Regions from separate parts of the Sinorhizobium sp. CB7 genome, predicted to be linked through region 2. Evidence: riboswitches for the same ligand, from Rfam matches in the RefSeq annotation. Region 2 holds a riboswitch; the other holds the start of a gene.
The links. A riboswitch is a leader RNA that binds a small molecule or an ion and turns the genes downstream of it on or off. The one in region 2 is predicted to bind S-adenosylmethionine.
Positions count from the first base shown of each region.

Region 1 (4,197 bases), on a different contig from region 2:
GTCATGGTTGATCGCATCGGGCCAGACCTGGGTTTCCAGGCAGAAGCCCGCGAAAGCTCCGTATTTGCGCCCGCCGTGACCAGGTACAGGCACATTCAGCTTGAAGCCGGTATAGAACTGTACGCCAGGCTCGGTGGTCCGGACCTCCAAGGAGACGCCGGAATTGAGGCTGCGGGCGATCGCAACCGAGCGCTTTGCGACTCGCTCGGTCGAAAAGCAAAAATTATGGTCGTACAGTACCTGCTCGCCGCCTTCGAAGCGCTTCATCGGCGCCATCTCGCGGAAATCAAACGATGTACCGGCAACCGATCGCACCTCACCGCTCGGAACCTGCTTCTCGTTGGTCGGAAGATAGTGGTCTGCGGCGATCATGATGTCGTGATCGAGCGCGTTCTCGCGCCCATCGAGATTGAAGTAGGCGTGCTGGCACACGTTCGCGAGCGTGGGTTGATCGGTGGTCGTCTCATAGATGACGGAAAGCACGCCGTTATCGTGCACTCGATAGGTTACCTGGACCGTGCAATTGCCCGGATATCCGGCACGGCCGTCCGGGTCGACGATTTTCAGCACCACGTAGTCGTCCGCATGCTCGACGATCGTCCAGTTGCGCTTGGCTATATTGTCGCTGCCGCCGTGAAGATGAGTGACACCTTTCTCGTTCAGTTCGAGCTGATAGTCCTTTCCGTCGAGTGTAAAGCGCCCGTCTCCGATGCGATTGGCACATCGGCCCGGCGTAGCGCCGAAATAAGAGGAATGGGATGGATAGCTCGCGAAATCGTCGAAGCCCAGCAGAAGCGGCGCATCATGGCCTTCCAGACGCAGGTCCTGAATGACCGCGCCCCAGCTCATGACCTTGGCGGTTAGCCCACCGCCTTTGATCTCGACACGATAGACAGGCTCACCCGCCGCCGTATGCCCGAATACTTCACGCTTCGAAGTGTCTTGCGCCATAGCCATCACCTGCTCACTGTTTGAATCCTGAGCGGGATGAGGAAAAGTGTATGCGGTTTTCCTCATCCCGCTCTAACCTATTAGTATAGATCACGATGATTTTGGGTTGATTCTACCCAAAATCATCGTGATCAAGGCGGACACTGCCCGCATTCGCCGAAAACCGCAATCGGCCAGCGATACAATGCCTTCCTGTCGATCAAGCCCCAGCACCGCGACACTATGATGACGTCAGACCTCCCCGATCTCCTCCAGATCATAGGGCGTCGTCTGGTAGATCTCATTGATCCAGTTGCCGAAGAGCAGATGCGCATGGCTGCGCCAACGGTTTTGCGGCGGCAGCGCCGGATCGTTATGCGGGAAATAATTCTGCGGCAGTTTTATCGGTATTCCGGCATTCACGTCGCGAAAATACTCGTCCGAAAGTGATGTGGAATCATATTCGACATGGTTGAACATGTAGAGACGATTGGATTTCTGCTCGTGCACCAGACATACGCCCATTTCGTTTGAATCCATCAGGATTTCCAGGCCCGGCACCCTTGCGATATCCGTGCGGCGAACTTCCGTCCAGCGTGACACCGGCACGGCAAAGTCATCCGAAAAGCCGTTGAGATAGACGGAGGAAGGCTTGAGGTTCTGATGTCGGTAGACGCCGAAAGCCTTTTCCTTCAGGTCGTATTTCGGCACGCTATGGAAATGATAGATCGCCGCCATGGCGCCCCAGCAGACATTCATCGTCGAATGGACGTTCGTTGCCGTCCAATCGAATATCTGCTGCAACTCATCCCAATAGGTCACCTCCTCGTACGCAAGCTTTTCGACAGGCGCACCGGTAATGATGAAGCCGTCGAACTTGCGCTGCTTCACCTCTTCCCAGGTCTGATAGAAGGAGAGGAGGTGTTCTTCGGAGGTGTTCTTGGCCTTATGGCCGCCGATGCGGATAAGCGATAGCTCGACCTGCAGCGGCGAGGCGCCAACCAGGCGCGCCATCTGCACTTCCGTCTTGATCTTGTTCGGCATGAGGTTGAGAAGCCCGATCTGCAGTGGACGAATGTCCTGGCGGATTGCCACGGTTTCGGTCATGACCCGCACACCTTCGTTGACGAGCGTCTCGAAGGCGGGCAGCGTGTCGGGGATCCTGATGGGCATGATATTCACTCGATCAAAACAAAAAAACCGGCGGCGAAAAATCGCTACCGGTCCGCACGCGGCCCTTTAGCGACTTTTTTAACGTGGCTGCAAGCCGGCCGGCCAAATCACCACGGAAAGCACTAAATAGCGCTGGTTATTGATCGAATCAACGTCGGATTCGCAAATCGCGGCCATAAAAAGGCTATCACGCTTTTATGACTGGCTGAATCTGCCGATGGACAAGCTGGATCACCATGTTATCAGAGGCTATTGATGGCATAGGAAGGTGTTGATGGCAGATGACTTGCAGGCAAAGCCGGCCATCCAACAGGATCGCGTCGGATATGATCTAAGCCTGGGCTACCGCCTCAGGATGATGTTCAGTGCATTCTGGGGCTCGGATGTACGAAGCAAGGTCGTCGTACTCGCAATTACATTGCTCTTCGTTATTCTGGCGACGGCCTATGCGCAGGTTGTCCTGAACCAGTGGAATGCCCCTTTCTACGATTCACTGGAGAGACGAGATCTCGCCGAGTTCTTCTACCAGCTTAAGATCTTCGGGATCATTGCCGGGGCGCTGCTCCTGCTGAACGTCGTTCAGGCGTGGTTGAATCAGATGGCAGCGCTCTACATGCGCGAGGGACTGACCAGAGATCTTGTCGATCAATGGCTGAAGCACAGGCGCGCGCTCAGGCTTGCTTCGTCAGGACTCATCGGTGTCAATCCGGACCAGCGGCTGCATGAGGATGCCCGCAATCTTGCTGAAAGCACCACTGGGCTTGTCCTCGGCCTGTTGCAGGCGACGATCCTGCTCGTCAGCTTCATTGGCGTGCTCTGGGAACTCTCGAGCGGGTTTGTGTTTGAATTCAGCGGAAGGAGCTTCTCCATTCCCGGCTATATGGTGTGGGCTGCCATACTCTATGCCGGCTCCGCCTCTGTGTTGAGCCAGGTCGTCGGACAGAAGCTGGTGAAACTGAATGCCGACCGCTTTTCAAAGGAAGCGGAACTTCGCTTTTCCCTCATGCACGCCAATGAAAACATGGCGTCCATTACCGTCGCACGAGGGGAGGAGAACGAACGGCGGCATATCAACACGGACATCAGCTCGGTCCTTGCCGTCATTCGCCGTTTGGCGATAGCCAATACCAATCTTACCTGGGTCTCCGCCGGATACGGCTGGCTGGTATTGATCGTTCCTATCCTGGTCGCCGCTCCCGCCTATTTTTCAGGCGGTCTGACCTTCGGCGAACTGATGATGTCGGTCGGTGCCTTCAACCAGGTGAATACGGCGCTGCGCTGGTACGTCGCCAATTTTGGTCCCATCGCGGAATGGAAGGCGACCCTCCAGCGCGTCACGGATTTCCGCCAGGCGCTGCTGGAGATGGAAGACGAGATTAGCTCCACGGACACGATTTCCTACGAAGAAACGCCTGACGACACGCTGACCCTGAAGGATGTCATGATTTCGGTGAAGCCCGGCGAAGTTCTGTCCGAAGGCGGGTTCCGGCTGCGCGAAACCAATGTCACGATCCGTGCCGGCGATCGCGTGATGATCAACGGGGATCACGGCGTGAATCGGAAGCTGCTCTTCCAGGCGCTTGCCGGTCTCTGGCCCTGCGGCGGCGGCACGATCGGTCTGCCGGAGGAGGATGGTATGCACTTCATGGCGCAGCTCCCCTACGTGCCAGGCGGTACGCTGCGCCAGGCGCTCGCGTTTCCGGAAGATGCCAGCGCCTATAGCGACGCAGACACGGAAACGGCCCTGGAAAAGGTCGGCCTTGGTCGTCTGAAGGAGAAACTCGATACACGGACAAGATGGGACAGGATTCTCGATGGCGATGAACAGAAAGCCGTCGCCTTTGCCCATCTGCTGCTCGCCAAACCGCGCTGGATCGTCTTCGACGAGGTGCTCGAAGGCCTGGAGCCGGAATCCCAGAGGACACTGGCGGAAGTCCTGACTGACCTGCCGGATGCAGCGATGATCTATATCGGGCGCTCCGAGGTCTATCTCGAAATTCTGGCGCCGCGCGTACTGCATTTGGAGCCACTGCCGCTGGCAACTGAAAAAACCGAAAAAAGGAAGACGAGCGGCATCGCATGATGCCGCTCCGT
Region 1 covers NZ_JAULLL010000012.1:164,380-168,576, forward strand. Annotated here, with positions in the region: gene AAE029_RS22890 (aldose epimerase family protein) at 1-951, opposite strand, end outside; gene metA (homoserine O-succinyltransferase) at 1,183-2,103, opposite strand; SAM riboswitch at 2,150-2,227, opposite strand; gene AAE029_RS22900 (ABC transporter ATP-binding protein/permease) at 2,378-4,186, shown strand.
Region 1: another riboswitch for S-adenosylmethionine. It lies ahead of metA (homoserine O-succinyltransferase); the one in region 2 lies ahead of AAE029_RS15715 (O-succinylhomoserine sulfhydrylase).

Region 2 (4,197 bases):
CCTTTGAAAGCGTCGATCTCATGTGCATTGGGGTAGAGCGTCGATCCGACGTGAAATCCCTGCCGCATCATCTCCTGAAGTATGCCACCCCTTGCCTCCGGTTCGACGATGACCGGATAGCTGAAGAAACAGGACCCAGCCCGCACGATGTCGGACGCATCGGGCGAAGCGCGCCAATCCGCAAGCTCGCGATCATAGATGGCGGCGATCGTTCTCCTATGCGCAAGCTTTTCTGCGACATTGTCGATCTTGCGTGTCAGTTCTTTGAGTGCGCCCAGCGCCGGTCGGCTGAGAACCGTGTCCTCCAGAACAATTGTTTCCTTGCGATTGAAGGTCAAAATATCGGTGCCGTTGGTCCGTTGTGCTTGTCGGAGCATGGCCGGTAACGTGATCCAGGAGAACAAGGTATCGCGCGTCGCCATGTCATATTTGAAGACCTGGAGCATGTGCGGGCCGTATTTCCGCGAGCTCAGGCGTGGAAAACCGGCGACCTCCCGTCGCATGATCTCGCCGATATCGTCATGCATGGTAGCGATTGCACCACCCCAGACATAATTAAGCGTCTTGAAACCGGACATGCTGAAGACGCTGCCGTCGGTGATAGTCCCCATTCGGGCGCCGTGATAGTCGCCTTCGAGACTGATTGCGCAGTCGTCGAACAACAATACGTCGCGCTGCCGGCAGAGTTCGCAAATATCGGCCAGCCGTTCCTGGATCACGTGGTAATGCGTCAGCAGAACACAGCAAGTTCTATTGTCGATGAGGGTTTTCAGGTGATCCAGATCGACGTTCGTCGAATTCGGCAAGGTATCGACGAAAACCGGCTCGCAGCCCGCGAAGCGTATCATGTTGATCACGTCGGGGATCGTATAGGGCATCATGATGACGCGATCACGACCGCTTCGTCGGGCATATTTTGCCAGCAGGTATAGGCCTGCCCTGGCTCGCCCGAGAGGAATTATCGGGATGTCTGCGCCAAGGAGGGATCGCAATCCTGCTTCAAATCGCTCCTCTGCATCGCCGCCGCCGGACAGCAACGGACTGATATACCGCATGGGATAGATAACCTGCTTGGGGGCTTTCATCACGGCCTCTGGGCTGTTCCGATAGGGAATGTTCGTGAAGCTTGATGTGATCTGATGATCGCAGGGCAATCGAACATGCCGTGACGATAGTGACGCACGCTCAAATCGCAACCTGAACAATTGGCCGAAGCATCAGCCATTTGTTTAGGTTGTTACTGATCATGTGAGGAATCGCGACAAAATCCCGCTGTTCGGGCAGATAATCGGACTGAGTGCGGAAGGCCCTGCCGGTGAGGCGCATGCGATCCACTAACTATCGGTTATCGCGCGCAATCTTACCACTCGCCTCGAGCGGCGACCCGCTTCGCCAACGAGAGGCGAAGCGGTCTTCCTTCAAGTTCCGCAGATTTTTGCGTAAGGCGTGTTGCGGTCGAAAATCTCTGCGAAAAGTTCAAAGATTTAATGCGGCCTCACGAAACTTTCGCCAGCGCCTGCGCAAAATCCTCGATCAGATCGTCGGTATCCTCGATGCCGGCGGAAAGGCGGACCGTACCAGGTGAAATGCCGAGTTCCGCGCGCGCCTCGTCGGTCAGGTTCTTGTGCGTCGTCGTAGCCGGATGCGTGATCAGGCTCTTGGAGTCGCCGAGGTTGTTCGAAATCTTGACAATTTCGAGCGCGTTCTGAAACGCGAAGGCTGCCTCCTTGCCGCCCTTCAGCTCGAAAGCAACGAGTGTCGAACCGCCGGTCATTTGCTTGGCGATAATATCGGCCTGCGGGTGGTCCTTCCGGCCCGGGTAAATGACCTGAGCCACCTTGTTCTGCTCGGCAAGAAAGTCGGCGATCTTCGCCGCATTCTGCGTCTGTTGCCGGACGCGCAGCGGCAGCGTCTCGATGCCCTTCAACAGCGTCCAGGCATTGAAGGGAGACATGGCCGGACCGGTATGGCGGAAATAATCGTGCAGGTTCTCGTCGATCCACTTCTTGTCTGACAGAACCACGCCGCCGAGGCAGCGGCCCTGGCCATCAATGTGCTTCGTTGCGGAATAGACGACGATATGAGCCCCGAGTTCCAACGGCTTCTGGAAGAGCGGCGTCGCGAACACGTTGTCGACGACGACCTTGGCATCGATCTGGTTGGCAAGCTTGGCGACACCTGCGATATCGATCACTTCCAGCGTCGGATTGGTCGGGCTTTCGAGGAAGAAGACCTTGGTATTCGGCCGGATCGCCTTTTCCCAGTTTTCGAGGAAGCGCCCGTCGATCAGAGTACATTCGATGCCATATTTCGGCGCCAGCGTCTCGACCACCCAGCGGCAGGAGCCGAAGAGGGCGCGCGCCGCGACGATGTGGTCGCCGGCCTTCAACTGGCAGAGAATGGCGGCCGCGACGGCAGCCATGCCCGAAGCCGTCGCGCGGGCATCTTCAGCGCCTTCCAGCATGCACATGCGCTTTTCGAACATGTCGTTGGTCGGGCTGCCATAGCGCGCATAGATGAAACCTTCGGTCTCGCCCTTGAACCGGGCTTCGGCGGCCTCAGAGGTTTCGTAAACGAAGCCCTGTGTCAGATAGATTGCCTCCGATGTCTCGCCATATTGCGAGCGCAGCGTTCCCCCATGAACGAGTTGGGTTGCCGGGCGCCAGGTCTTGCTCATGCCATCACCACCTTCAAAATAAAAAAACCGGCCGCAAAAGCAGACCGGTCTCGAACCCGGTCCTTTTAGCCACTTCTTTAACGTGGCTGCAAGCCGACCGGCCAAATCACCACGGGATAAGATTGCAAATACTGCCCTTGGCCGCTTGCGTCAATTCCTTGCGTCTGGTTTTGTCAGCGGCGGAAAATGGATGGGGCATGATGGCTCGCAAAACAGGAATTTTGGCAGACCGCGCCATTGCGGAGCTCTTTGAGACGGGACGGCTGACGAGCGAGAAAGAGCTTGATCGCGATCAGATACAGCCGGCAAGCCTCGATTTGAGGCTGGGTGCGCATGCGTTTCGTGTCAGGGCCAGTTTCATGCCTGGCCCTGCGCATCTCGTCGCCGACAAGCTCGATCGCCTGAAGCTGCATGTCGTCGATCTCACCGAAGGCGCGGTGCTCGAAACCGGATGCGTCTATATCGTGCCGTTGATGGAGCATCTCGACCTGCCGGCCGATATGTCTGCCTCGGCCAATCCGAAAAGCTCGACCGGCCGCCTCGACATCTTTACGCGCGTTATCACCGACCGTGCTCAGGAATTCGACAAGATTCCGGCCGGCTATTCCGGCCCACTCTACCTTGAAATCAGCCCGCGTACTTTCCCGATCGTGGTGCGCCGCGGCTCGCGGCTGTCGCAGATACGTTTCCGCGTCGGCCAGGCAATCCTGAGCGAACCGGAGCTCTTGGCCCTGCACGAACGCGAAACGCTTGTGGCAAGCAGCAAACCAAACGTCACCGGCGGCGGCATTGCGCTGTCCATCGATCTTGCCGGCGACGAACGTGGCCTGATCGGCTATCGCGGCAAGCATCACACCGCCGTCGTCGATGTCGACAAGAAAGCCGAGCACGACATCTTCGATTTCTGGGAACCTCTCTACAGCCGTGGCCGCACCGAGTTGATCCTCGACCCCGACGAATTCTACATCCTGGTCTCGCGCGAGGCCGTGCACGTGCCGCCGCTCTACGCTGCCGAGATGACGCCCTTCGATCCGCTGGTTGGCGAATTCCGCGTCCACTATGCTGGTTTCTTCGATCCCGGCTTCGGCCATGCGCCGGCCGGCGGTCGCGGAAGTCGTGCCGTCCTGGAAGTGCGCAGCCACGAAGTTCCCTTCATTCTGGAGGATGGCCAGATCGTTGGTCGACTCGTCTACGAGCACATGCTGGAACAGCCGGCGAGCTTGTACGGCTCCGGCCTCGGCTCGAATTATCAGGCGCAGGGCCTGAAGCTGTCGAAGCATTTTCGCCTGTAGCAAAACCGGGCCAAGGAGGCGCTACAACGCGCCTCATGCCCATTTGTTTACCTTTATCTACTCCAAAAGGCCCATCGCGATCGGCCAATGAACGAATTGGCACGCGCTCGTCCTCATAGTAGCGCGTATCTCTGCGTGCGAGGTGACTGGCCTCTGCGCAGCAGCGGGCGAAGCGTTCCCGACATGAGGAGATGCCTGATTGGCAGGGGGCAGCGAGTGAAGAGAATA
Region 2 covers NZ_JAULLL010000007.1:294,460-298,656, forward strand. Annotated here, with positions in the region: gene AAE029_RS15710 (DegT/DnrJ/EryC1/StrS family aminotransferase) at 1-1,085, opposite strand, end outside; gene AAE029_RS15715 (O-succinylhomoserine sulfhydrylase) at 1,496-2,677, opposite strand; SAM riboswitch at 2,722-2,800, opposite strand; gene AAE029_RS15720 (2'-deoxycytidine 5'-triphosphate deaminase) at 2,875-3,969, shown strand; gene AAE029_RS15725 (aldo/keto reductase) at 4,186-4,197, shown strand, end outside.